Regions from separate parts of the Roseomonas sp. USHLN139 genome, predicted to be linked through region 2. Evidence: predicted binding sites of a transcription regulator. Region 2 holds the regulator's gene; the other holds the start of a gene.
The links. The regulator LexA, encoded in region 2, represses DNA repair genes until DNA is damaged. The targets are predictions, from matches to a motif close to TGTTCTANNTANGTTC.
Positions count from the first base shown of each region.

Region 1: a site for LexA is predicted at 3,507-3,522, ahead of uvrA (excinuclease ABC subunit UvrA). Genes of this name have one in related genera too.

Region 1 is NZ_JBBCWY010000001.1:1,566,621-1,573,064, forward strand. Features, by position in the region: gene ptsP (phosphoenolpyruvate--protein phosphotransferase) at 1-2,355, opposite strand, end outside; gene ssb (single-stranded DNA-binding protein) at 2,620-3,171, opposite strand; gene uvrA (excinuclease ABC subunit UvrA) at 3,543-6,444, shown strand, end outside.
Region 2 is NZ_JBBCWY010000001.1:1,337,254-1,343,697, forward strand. Features, by position in the region: gene WFI16_RS06190 (ComEC/Rec2 family competence protein) at 1-827, shown strand, start outside; gene lexA (transcriptional repressor LexA) at 784-1,542, opposite strand; gene WFI16_RS06200 (molybdopterin molybdotransferase MoeA) at 1,709-2,914, opposite strand; gene moaC (cyclic pyranopterin monophosphate synthase MoaC) at 2,911-3,411, opposite strand; gene trpC (indole-3-glycerol phosphate synthase TrpC) at 3,417-4,226, opposite strand; gene trpD (anthranilate phosphoribosyltransferase) at 4,292-5,341, opposite strand; gene WFI16_RS06220 (anthranilate synthase component II) at 5,341-5,943, opposite strand; gene trpE (anthranilate synthase component I) at 6,264-6,444, opposite strand, start outside.

The DNA of each region.
Region 1 (6,444 bases), 230 kb from region 2:
ATTGGGGATGGAGACCGACAACTCGTCGACGCCCAGCCCCACCAGGATCGGCGCCGCCATGGCATCGGCGGCCAGGTTGCCGCAGACGCCGACCCAGCGGCCGCGGCCATGCGCAGCCTTCACCGTGATGTCGATCAGCCGCAGCACCGCCGGGTCCAGCGCGTCGGAGCGCGCGCCCAGCGTCGGATGCAGCCGGTCCACGGCCAGCGTGTACTGGGTCAGATCATTGGTGCCGATGGAAAAAAAGTCCGCCTCGCGGGCCAGCTGGTCGGCCATCACCGCGGCCGAGGGCACCTCGACCATGATGCCCACCTCCAGCGGCGGGGTGGCCAGGTCCAGCCGCTCGCGTTCGATGATGTCGCGGGCGGCGCGCAGATCGGCCAGGCCATCGACCATCGGCAGCATCAGCCGGATGTCGCCATGCCGCCCGGCGCGCAGCGCGGCGCGCACCTGGGCGCGGAACAGCGCCGGCTCGGCCAGCGACAGGCGCAGGCCGCGCAGGCCGAGGAAGGGATTGGCCTCGACCGGGTGGTGCACGAAGCGCAGCGGCTTGTCGCCGCCGGCATCCAGCGTGCGCAGCACCACCGGCAGGCCGCCGAAGCCTTCGGCCAGTCGCCGATACAGGGCGAACTGCTCGTCCTCCGATGGCGGCTGTTCGCGGCCGTCGAAGAGGAATTCGCTGCGGACCAGGCCGGTGCCCTCGGCGCCGGCGGCGACGGCCTCGACCGCCTCCTCCGGCTTGCGGACATTGGCGGCGACCTCGACGCGATGGCCGTCCTGGGTGACCGCCGGGCGGAAGGCGGCGCGCTTCGCCGCCGCGGCGCGGTCGCGGCCGGCGCGCATCGCGGCCTCGGCGCGGGCGATGGCGGCCGCATCGGGATCGGGCAGCACCGTGCCGCGATCGCCATCGACCACCGCGCGGGTGCCATCGGCGAGCTGCAGCACCGGGGCCCCGGCGGCGACCACGGCGGGGATGCCCAGGGCGCGCGCCAGGATGGCGGTATGCGCCGTCGGCCCGCCGGCCGAGGTCACCATGCCGACCACCCGGGCCGGATCGAGATTGGCGGTCTCCGAGGGCGTCAGGTCTTCCGCCACCACGATGGCGCCCTGCGGCAGGTTGATGGCGGCGGCCTCGCCGCCGACCAGATGCCGCAGCACCCGGCGGGAGACATCCTTCAGATCGGTCGCGCGCGCCGCCAGCAGGGCATCGCCGATGCCGGCCAGGGCGGCGGCGCGGGCCTCGGTCGCCCCCTGCCAGGCGGCCGGGGCCGAGGCGCCGGCCTCGATGGCGCTGCGCGTCGTCGCCAGCAGCTCCGGATCTTCCAGGAATTCCTCATGCGCCGCGAAGATGGCCGCGTGCTGCTCGCCGACGCGCTTACCCATTTCCTGCGCCACGGTCTTCAGCTCGCGCCGGGATTCCTCCAGGGCGGCTTCCAGGGCGGCGGCCTCGGCCAGCGGATCGGCGGCGGTGGCCGCGAAGCCGGCGGCCTCGGAGCGGAAGCGGTGCAGCTGGCCGATCGCGACGCCGGGGCTCGCGGGCAGGCCGGCAATGGCACCGGGTTCCAGGGCTTCGGCCGGCGCCACGGCGGCGGCGGGGCCGGCACCGGCCGGCGGCGCGTCGCGGTCGCCGAGCTCATCGGCGAAGGCCGCGGTCAGCGCGGCCAGCGCGGCCTCGGCATCGGGGCCGGCGACCTCGAGCGTCATGCCCGCGCCCGGCCCGGCGCCGAGCTGGAGCAGGGCAATCATGCTGCGGGCGTCGGCACGGCGCTCGCCATGCCGCAGGGTGACCAAGGAGTCGTAGCGCTTGGCCAGCTGCACCAGGAGGCGGGCGGGCCGCGCATGCATGCCGGCGGCGGCGGGGGCGCGAACCTCGGCGGTCAGGGCGCCGACAGCGGCCGCGCCAGGCGCAGCGCCGGCGGCCGGCATCGGCGCGTCGGGGTCCAGCGCCGCCAGGATCTCTTTGGCATCGTCGGTGACGGCCAGCCGTTCGGCCAGCTCGCTCTCGCCCAGCACCTCGGTCAGGCGGCGCAGGACAGCAATATGCTCATCGCCCTGGGCAGCGATGGCGACCACCAGGCGGGCGCGGTCCTCGCCGTTCCAGGCGACGCCCTGCGGCACCTGCAGCACGGCGATGCCGGTCCGGTGGATCAGCCCGCGATCGCCGCGCTGGCCGTGCGGAATGGCGATGCCATTGCCCAGGAAGGTGTCGGCCTCGGTTTCCCGGCGCAGCATGCTGTCGGCATAGGCTGCATCGATCGCGCCGGTCTCGACGAGCAGCTGGGCCGCGGCACGGATCGCGGCCTCCTTGGTGGCGGGGCTGGCGGCCAGGCGGATACGGTCGGCGGAAAGGATCACGGCGCTCGGGCTTCCTGTGTTCCGGGGGGCGTCTGGACGCCCAGGCGGGCGCCATCAAGAAGGACGTGTTGGATTACACTTTCTTCATGGGACGTCCCTCGGCAAAGATTGCGGTCCGGCGGCGGGCCGCAAGGGGCCAACCAAGGCACTGCAATCCTGAACGCGGCCATTCGCCGTAAGTTTTCCGCGAGGGGCGAAGCGTCGCGCCGGGCACGCGGCGGCGGGAAGCCCGCCGCGCGCCGTTCGGTCGATCGGAAAGGCGGCTCAGAACGGGATGTCGTCGTCCAGGTCGCTGCCGCCGCCCTTCGGCGCGTCCCAGCCGCCGCGCTGCGGCCGGCTGCTGCCACCCCCGCTCCGCTCGCCACCGCCGCTGCGCTCGCCGCCGCCGCCATAGCCGCCGCCCGAGGAGCGGCCGCCGCCGCCAGCGCCGCCGCCCTCATAGCCGCCGCCGCCACCGCCGCCCTCGCCGCGGCCATCGAGCAGCGTCAGCTCACCGCCGAAATTGCGCAGCGCGACCTCGGTGGAGTAGCGGTCCTGGCCGGACTGGTCCTGCCACTTCCGGGTCTCCAGCTTGCCCTCGATATAGACCTTGCTGCCCTTGCGCAGGTACTTCTCGGCAATCTCGCCCAGCTTCTCGTTGAAGATGGCGACCGAATGCCATTCGGTGCGCTCCTGGCGGTTGCCTTCGCGATCCTTGTAGGAATCCGTCGTGGCCAGGCGCAGGTTCACCACCCGCCCGCCATTCTGGAAGTTCCGCACCTCCGGGTCCTTCCCCAGATTGCCGATCAGGATCACCTTGTTGACGCTGCCGGCCATGCTGCCCGGTCCTTCATCCGCTGCCGCCCCGCCCGCCTTCCCCTCCCTGCAGGGCATGGGAGGCATCGGCCGCGCGGGGCTTGGTTTCACATTCACGCGCACCCAGATGGGCGCCTCGGTCGCTTGCACCGGCCCGGGATGGTGATCCCGGGCCCGGGCACATGGCCGCAACCTAGCCACACGGCCGGCCCGCGGCCAGCCCCGGCGGCGACAGCCGGCCCGCGAACGCCTCTACCAGGGAAGAAGGGGCTGCAACGGAAGGTGACCTTCCGCCGCTTACTCACTTCCGCTTGGCCACTTCCCTCGGACGACGGATGCTGGCACAAGCCCCGCCAGAACACAATGCGAACACCTGTGCGCAGGAGTCTGACTTGAAGAAGCTTTCCTCCCCCTCCGGTCAGACCGCCCCCACGCATCCCGGCCAGGACCAGATCCGCATCCGCGGTGCCCGCCAGCACAACCTGAAGAATGTCGATATCGACATCCCGAAGCACACGCTGACGGTGCTGACCGGCCTGTCCGGCTCCGGCAAGTCGTCGCTCGCCTTCGACACCATTTATGCCGAGGGCCAGCGTCGCTATGTCGAGAGCCTCTCGGCCTATGCGCGGCAGTTCCTGCAGCTGATGCAGAAGCCGGACGTGGATTCGATCGAGGGCCTGTCGCCCGCGATCTCCATCGAGCAGAAGACCACCAGCCACAATCCGCGCTCCACCGTCGGCACGGTGACCGAGATCCACGACTATATGCGCCTGCTCTGGGCGCGGGCCGGCGTGCCCTACAGCCCGGCGACCGGCCTGCCGATCGAGGCGCAGAGCGTCAGCCAGATGGTCGACCGCGTCCTCGCCATGCCGGAGGGCACCCGCCTGTTGCTGCTGGCCCCGGTGGTGCGCGGCAAGAAGGGCGAGTTCAAGAAGGAGCTGGCCGAGTACCAGCGCCGCGGCTTCGAGCGGGTCAAGATCAATGGCGATCTGATGCGCATCGAGGACGCGCCCTCCCTCGACAAGCGCAAGAAGCACGACATCGAGGTGGTGGTCGACCGCGTCGTGGTCGGCGGCGAGGGCCTGGCGCAGCGCCTGGCCGACAGCTTCGAGACCGCGCTCGGCCTGGCCGACGGCGTCGCCTATGCCGACGGCGCCGATGATGGCGAGCGCACCGTCTTCTCCAGCCGCTATGCCTGCCCGGTCTCCGGCTTCACCCTGGAGGAGATCGAGCCGCGGCTGTTCTCCTTCAACTCGCCGCAGGGCGCCTGCCCGGCCTGCGACGGCCTCGGCACCGAGAGCTTCTTCGACGGTGCGCTGGTGGTCCCCGACGATGCCCGCAGCATCGCCGATGGGGCGGTCGCCGCCTGGGCCGGCAACAGCGCCCCCTATTACGACCAGACCCTGACCAGCCTGGCCAAGCATCTGGGAATCAAGACCAGCACCCCCTGGGGCGAGCTGCCGGCGGCCGCGCGCGAGGCCATCCTGGAGGGCACCGGCAAGGAGGTCGTCACCCTCCGCTACAAGGACGGGCTGCGCGCCTACGAGGTGAAGAAGCCCTTCGAGGGCGTGCTGCCGAATCTGGCCCGCCGCCTGCGCGAGACCGACAACCCCTGGGTGCGCGAGGACCTCTCCCGCTACCAGGCGGAGCGCCCCTGCCATGTCTGCTGCGGCGCCCGGCTGAAGCCGGAGGCGCTGTCGGTGAAGGTCGCCGGCCTGCACATCGCCGGGGCCAGCGACCTGTCGATCCGCAAGGCGCTGCCCTGGTTCGAGGGGGTGGAGGCCACCCTCACCCCGCAGCGCGCCGAGATCGCCCGCCGCATCCTGAAGGAAATCATCGAGCGGCTGCGCTTCCTGCTCGATGTCGGACTGGACTACCTGTCCCTCGCCCGCTCATCGGCGACGCTGTCGGGCGGCGAGAGCCAGCGCATCCGCCTGGCCAGCCAGATCGGCTCCGGCCTGACCGGCGTGCTCTACGTGCTGGACGAGCCCTCGATCGGCCTGCACCAGCGCGACAATGAGCGGCTGCTGACCACGCTGCGGCGGCTGCGCGACCTCGGCAACACCGTGCTCGTGGTCGAGCATGACGAGGACGCCATCCGCACCGCCGACCACCTGATCGACATCGGCCCGGCGGCCGGCGCCGGCGGCGGCCGCATCATCGCCCAGGGCACGCCGGCGGAGGTCGCCGCCCATCCGGACAGCATCACCGGCGCCTATCTGTCGGGCCGCCGCTCGATCGAGGTGCCGGCCGAGCGCCGCAAGCCCGACCCGAAGCGGCAGCTGAAGGTCGTCGGCGCCACCGGCAACAACCTGCGCGGCCTTTCCGCCGGCCTGCCGCTCGGCACCTTCACCTGCGTCACCGGCGTCTCCGGCGGCGGCAAGTCGACCTTCGTCATCGAGACCCTCTACAAGGCCACCGCCCGCCGGCTGATGGGCGCCGGCACCGTCCCTGCCCCGCATGAGCGGATCGAGGGGCTGGAGCATCTCGACAAGATCATCGACATCGACCAGTCGCCGATCGGCCGCACCCCGCGTTCGAACCCGGCGACCTATACCGGCCTCTTCGCGCCGATCCGTGACTGGTTCTCCGAGCTGCCGGACAGCCGGGCGCGCGGCTACAAGCCCGGCCGCTTCAGCTTCAACGTCAAGGGCGGCCGCTGCGAGGCCTGCCAGGGCGATGGCGTGCTGAAGATCGAGATGCACTTCCTGCCCGACGTCTACGTCACCTGCGATACCTGCAAGGGCAAGCGCTACAACCGCGAGACGCTGGAGGTGAAGTTCCGCGGCAAGTCGATCGCCGACGTGCTGGAAATGACGGTCGAGGAAGGTCTCGACTTCTTCTCCGCCGTGCCGGCAATCCGCGACAAGCTGCGCGTGCTGAAGGAAGTCGGCCTCGGCTACATCCATCTCGGCCAGCAGGCGACCACCCTCTCGGGCGGCGAGGCGCAGCGCATCAAGCTGTCGAAGGAGCTGTCGCGCCGGGCCACCGGGCGGACGCTCTACATCCTCGACGAGCCGACCACCGGCCTGCATTTTGAGGACGTCAAGAAGCTGCTCGAGGTGCTGCACCAGCTGGTTGACCAGGGCAACACCGTGGTGGTGATCGAGCACAACCTGGAGGTCATCAAGACCGCCGACTGGATCCTCGACCTCGGGCCGGAAGGCGGCGACGGCGGCGGGCAGATCGTGGCCCAGGGGACGCCGGAAGACGTCGCGGCGGTGCCGGGCAGCCATACCGGGCGCTTCCTCGGGCCGCTGCTGCCGGCACCGGTCAAGGCGCGGAAGAAGGCGC
Region 2 (6,444 bases):
GCTTCTGGGTCATGCCCGCCGGGCTCGTGGCCGTGCTGCTGCTGCCGCTCGGGCTGGAGGCCTGGCCGCTGGCCGCCATGGGCTGGGGCGTCGACGGCATCCTGCTCATCGCCCGGACCGTCGCGGCCTGGCCGGGCGCGGCGCTGCTGGCGCCGCCGATCCCGGGCTGGGGGCTCGCCCTGGCGAGCTTCGGTCTGGTCTGGCTCTGCCTGTGGCGGCTGCCCTGGCGCTGGCTGGGCCTGTTGCCGCTGGCCGCCGGGATGGCGAGCGCTGCCCTGGTCACCCCGCCGGACATCCTGGTGAGCGCGGATGCCCGGCTGATCGCCTTCCGCACCACCGAGGGGCCGGTGCTGGCGCGCGCCGGCGCGGTCACCGCCTTCACCCGCGACAGCTGGCTGCGCGGGCTGGGCGAGGCATCGTTCCGGGAGGCGCCGTCGCGCGGCGCGGTGGGCGGGCTGGACTGCGCGCCGGAGGCCTGCCGCTTCGCCCCGCATGGCGCGGCGGGCCCGGTCGCCGTGCTGCTGCGGGCAGCGCCGGCCCGGCGCGGCCAGGCCGCGCCGCCGGTCTTCGCCGCCGGGCATTGCGAGGGGACGGCCCTCCTGCTCTCGGCCGAGCCGATCCGTGGCCGCTGCGGCGCGGTGCCCCGGCTCGACCGCTTCGCCGTCTGGCGCGACGGGGCGCAGGCCGTCTGGCTCACCCCCGCCGGGGCCGTGGTGGAAAGCGACCGCGACCGCCGCGGCGCGCGGCCCTGGGTGCCGCCGCCGCCGGTGCCGCGCAACGCCGTCAGTAGCGGCGCAGCAGCCCCACCAGACGACCCTGCACCTTGACCCGGTCGGGGCCGAAGATGCGGGTCTCGTAGCGCGGATTGGCGGCTTCCAGGGCGATCGAATTGCCCTTCCGGCGCAGCCGCTTCAGCGTCACCTCGGCATCGTCGACCAGCGCCACCACGACCGAGCCGTTCTCGGCCACGTCGTCACGGCGGATGATCACCGTGTCGCCGTCCAGGATGCCGGCCTCGACCATCGAATCGCCGGCCACTTCCAGCGCGTAGTGGTCGCCACTGCCGAGCAGCGCCATCGGCACCTCGACGCTGGCGCCCTGGTCGCGCAGCGCCTCGATCGGCAGGCCGGCGGCGATGCGGCCATAGAGCGGCAGGTGCACCGCCCCGGCCTCCTGCGCCGGGCGCTGGCCGGGCAGGTTGCTGGCGAAATTGCCGCGGATGACATTGGCCGAGAAGCCGCCGGCCGGCGGCCGGGCCGTCGCCTCGCGGCTCTCCTCGCGCGCCGCCTCGGCCTTGGCCTCGGTCAGGCGCGGGGTGGGGGCGATGCTCTCCGGCAGGCGGATCACCTCCAGCGCGCGGGCGCGGTGGGCGCGGCGGCGCAGGAAGCCCCGCTCCTCCAGCGCGGTGATCAGCCGGTGGATGCCGGATTTGGAGCGCAGCGTCAGCGCGTCCTTCATCTCCTCGAAGGAGGGCGAGAATCCGGTGTCGCGCAGGTGCCGGTCGATGAACATCAGCAACTCGTGCTGCTTGCGGGTCAGCATGCGCGGCTCCCTTGAGGCGCCGGTATCGGAACCGGTGCGCGATGGCTTGGGGCCGCCGCGAACAAAGCGGCAACCATGCCGATGTTCTACGAAAGTTCCAGCGCGCCGGTCAACAGGCGAATGGCGCGTTTTCCGCGACTTGTCCTAGCTAAGCGGCGTCATTTCTTCAGACGCCGAAGTCGCGCAGCAGCAGCACCTCGACCATCTCGCCCGCCGCCAGGGCCGGCGCCAGCGGCGCGCGGCGCAGCAGCGCGTCCGATCCGGCCAGGATGCGCAGCATCGAGCTGTCCTGGCGCGGCGCCGGGGTGACCAGCAGCCGCCCGCCGGCATCGCGGCCGATCGTCGCGCGCAGGTAATCCTCGCGCCGGTCGTTGGCGGGCAGATCGGCGCCCAGCACCGCCGGCTGGAAGGGCGGCGGCGCCGGCGGCCGCCCGGCCAGACGGGCAATGGCAGGGCAGAGGAACAGCACGCCGCAGACCAGGGCGGAGACCGGATTGCCCGGCAGGCCGAGCAGCGGCGTCTGGCCGAGCCGCCCCCAGATCAGCGGCTTGCCCGGCCGCATGGCGATCTTCCAGAAATCCAGCGAGAAGCCCTGCGGGCCGAGCGCCTGCTGCACCAGGTCGTGCTCGCCGACGCTGGCGCCGCCGGTGGTGACCAGCAGGTCGGCGCCGCGCGCGGCGGCGGCGGCCTGGGCGATGGCATCCTCGCTGTCGCCGGCGATGGGCAACACCATGGGATCGGCGCCGGCGGCGCGGACCAGCGCCGAGAGCGCATGGGCATTCGACGAGACGATGCCGCCGGGCGGCAGCGGCTCGCCGGGCAGCACGATCTCGTCGCCGGTGGCCAGGATGGCGATGCGCGGGCGGCGATGCACGGAGAGCCAGGGGTGGTTGCCCGCCGCCGCCAGGCCGATGTCGCGCGCGGTGAGGGTGCGGCCGGGCTCGAGCAGCGGATCGCCGGCCGTGAAGTCGAGGCCACGGCGGCGGATCCAGCGGCCCGCCTGCACCGTCTCGTTCACCGTGACGCGGTCGCCCTCGGCGGTCGCGTCCTCCTGCAGCAGGATGGCATCGGCGCCGTCGGGCAGCAGGCCGCCGGTGAAGATGCGCACCGCCTGGCCCGGCCCGATGGAGCCCGTAAAGGGATGGCCGGCCGGCGCGCTGCCGATCACCGTCAGCACGGCACCCAGCACCCCGTCCACGGCGCGCAGCGCATAGCCGTCCATGGCCGAGAGATCGGCCGGCGGCTGGGTCAGCCGGGCGCTGACGGGGGCGGCCAGGATGCGGCCCCAGGCCTCGGCCAGCGGCACCGTCTCGGCGCCGGTCGGGACCAGGACGTCGAGGATGCGGGCGCGGGCTTCCTCGACCGGGATCATGCTGTCGTTTCCGCTTCCCAGAGGCCCGACTTGCCGCCTTCCTTGCGGGCCAGGCCGATGCCCTCGAGGGTCATGCCGCGGTCGATCGCCTTGCACATGTCATAGACGGTCAGCGCCGCGACCGAGACGGCGGTCAGCGCCTCCATCTCGACGCCGGTCGGGCCGGTGGTCTTGACCCGCGCCTCGATGGCGATGGCCGTCTCGCCCTCCGGCACGAGGTCGAGCTGGACCGAAGACAGGGCGAGCGGGTGGCACAGCGGGATCAAGTCCGACGTCTTCTTGGCGGCCATGATGCCGGCGAGGCGGGCGACGCCCAGCACGTCGCCCTTGCCGATGCCGCCGGCGCGGATGGCGGCCAGCGTCGCCGGCGCCATCACCACCCGGCCGCGGGCGATCGCCAGCCGGGCGGTTGCCGGCTTGGCCGAGACATCGACCATCACCGCCCGGCCCTCGGCGTCGAAATGGGTGAAGCCGCTGGCCTCGGTCCCGCCCGACATGCGGCTCAGCCGGCCTCGACCATGGCGCGGGCGGCCGCCGTCACGTCCGGCTGGCGCAGCAGGTGCTCGCCCACCAGGATGCAGCGGGCGCCGGCGGCGGCCATGCGGCGGACATCGGCCGGGTCGCGCAAGCCGCTCTCGGCCACCGGGATGCGGTCGGCAGGCACCAGCGGCGACAGTGTCTCGGCGGTCTCCAGCTCGGTCTTCAGCGTGCGCAGGTTGCGGTTGTTGATGCCGATCAGCCGCGTGTGCAGGCCCAGCGCGCGGTCCAGCTCGCGCCGGTCGTGCACCTCGGCCAGCACCGCCATGTCCAGGCTGCGGGCGATATCCTCGAGCTCGCGCGCCTGGGCGTCGGAGAGCGCGGCCATGATCAGCAGGATGCAGTCGGCGCCCATCGCCCGGGCCTCGAACACCTGGTAGGGGTCGATCATGAAGTCCTTGCGCAGCACCGGCAGCTTGCAGGCGCTGCGGGCGGTGACCAGGTCGGCCGGGCTGCCCTGGAAATACGGGCCATCGGTCAGAACCGAGAGGCAGGCGGCGCCGGCCGCGGCATAGGCCTGGGCCAGGCCGGCCGGATCGAAGGGATCGCGGATCAGCCCGCCGGAGGGCGAGGCCTTCTTGATCTCGGCGATCAGGCCGATGCGCCCCTCGGCCACGGCGGCGCAGAGCGCGCCGGTGAAGTCGCGCGGCGGCGCCACGTCCTTGGCGCGCTTCTCCATCTCCGCCAGCGGCGTGACGGCGGCCCGCTCGCGCACCTCGACCTCCTTGTCGGCCAGGATGCGCAGCAGGGTGTCGGGCAGGGTGTCAGCGTTCATCATGTCTCTCGGCGCAATCGGGCGCAGGCATCGCGGGACAGGGCAGGGCAGGGAAAGGCGGCCGGTCAGCCGGGCGCGGGCGCGCCGGCGGCCGGGTCGGGCGCGGGCGGGTTGGTCGCCAGCCGCAGCCGCTCCAGCACCGCCAGCGCCGCGCCCTCGTCGATCGCGCGCGCCGCCCGCCGGGCACCCTCCGCCAGATCGGTCGCGACACCGGCCACCACAAGGGCCGCCGCCGCGTTGAGCAGCACGCAGTCGCGATAGGGGCCATGCTCGCCACGCAGCAGCGCCTCGAGCGCGACCGCGTTCTCGGCGGGCGTGCCGCCCTTCAGCGCGGCCAGCGGCGCCCCCGGCAGCCCGGCATCGGCCGGGGTGACGGTGAATTCGCGGATCTGGCCGTCCTTCAGCTCGACCACCTGGCTGGGGCCGGACAGCGTCAGCTCGTCCAGCCCGTCGCCATGCACCAGCCAGGCATGCTCGCTGCCGGTGCGCGCCAGCGTCTCGGCCATCGGCCGCAGCCAGTGCGGGGCGAAGGCGCCGGTCATCTGCCGCTTCACCCGCGCCGGGCTGGTCAGCGGCCCAAGCAGGTTGAAGATGGTGCGGGTGCCGAGCTCAACGCGCGGCCCCGCCGCATGGCGCAGCGCCGCGTGGTGCCGGGGCGCGGCCAGAAAGACCATGCCGGCCTCGCGCAGCACCGCCGCCATCCGCTCGAAGGGGATGTCGAGGTTGATGCCGAGCGCCGACAGCGCGTCGGAGGCGCCGGATTTCGACGACAGCGCCTTGTTGCCATGCTTGGCCACCGGCACGCCGCAGCCGGCCGCGACGAAGGCGGCGGCCGTCGAGATGTTCAGCGTCCCCATCCCGTCGCCGCCGGTGCCGACCAGGTCGATGGCATTGGGGGGGGCCTCGATCGCCGTCATGCGCGCGCGCATGGCGCGGACCGCGCCGGTCATCTCGGCCACCGTCTCGCCGCGCACCCGCATCGCCATCAGCATGCCGGCGATCTGCGCCGGGGTGGCCTCGCCGCTCATGATGACGCCGAAGGCCTGCTCGGCCTCGCTTTCCGCCAGCGTCTCGCCCAAGGCGAGCCGCGCCAGCACCGGCTTCAAGGATATCATCAGGCGGTCTCGGTCGGGGCGGGCAGCTTGACGCCGGCCATGGTCAGGAAGTTGCGCAGCAGGTCGTGGCCATGCGCGCTGGCGATGCTCTCGGGGTGGAACTGCACGCCCCAGATTGGCAGGTCGCGATGCGCCAGGCCCATGATCAGCCCGTCCTCGGTCCAGGCGGTGACCTCGAGCTCGGCCGGCAGCCCCTCCCGCCGCACCACCAGCGAGTGGTAGCGCGTGGCGGCGAAGGGGCTGGGCAGCCCCTTGAACAGGTCGGTGTCGCGATGGCTGACCGGCCAGACCTTGCCGTGCACCGGCACGGGCGCGCGCTCGACGATGCCGCCGAAGGCGTCGCCGATCGCCTGATGCCCCAGGCAGACGCCCATCAGCGGCACCCGCGCCGCGGCGGCGGCCTTGATCAAGGGCAGGCAGATGCCGGCCTCGCGCGGGGTGCAGGGCCCCGGCGACAGCAGGATGGCCTCGGGCTGCAGCGCCAGAGCCTGCTCCGGCGTCAGGGCGTCGTTGCGCCAGACCTGCACCTCCGCCCCCAGATCGCCGAGGAAATGGACGAGGTTGAAGGTGAAGCTGTCGTAGTTGTCGATGAGCAGGATCATGGCGCGTGATCCTTCGCCCGCGGCCGGCGCGTGGTCAAGCTTTGGGGGAGAGACGGAGCGAAGACAGGGGAAAGGTCGGGGGAATGAATTCCCCCGAACCCCCTTCTTTTTTCTGGGGTGACTGCCGTGTCCAGGTGGAGACGGGACGTGAAACGGCCCGGCCGAAGTGCGGCCTGCGGGCGAGCGCTGGTTTTATGAAAACGGCGTCCCGCCGGGATGCCCTGGTGTCCTTGCCGGCCCGGGAGCAGGTCTCGCCATGGCCGATGAACAGAAAAAAGATGGGGTCCAGGGGAATTCATTCCCCTGGCCTTACCCTCGTCTTACTTCCGCCCTGCCGCGAAGCGCACTGCTTCTTCCGCCGCCCGGAACAGCCCCCGCGCCTTCGCCCGGGTCTCTTCGTATTCGGCGACCGGATCGGAATCGGCGACCACGCCGCAGCCGGCCTGGACGTGCATGGTGCCGTCCTTCACCAGCGCCGTGCGCAGCGCGATGCAGGTGTCC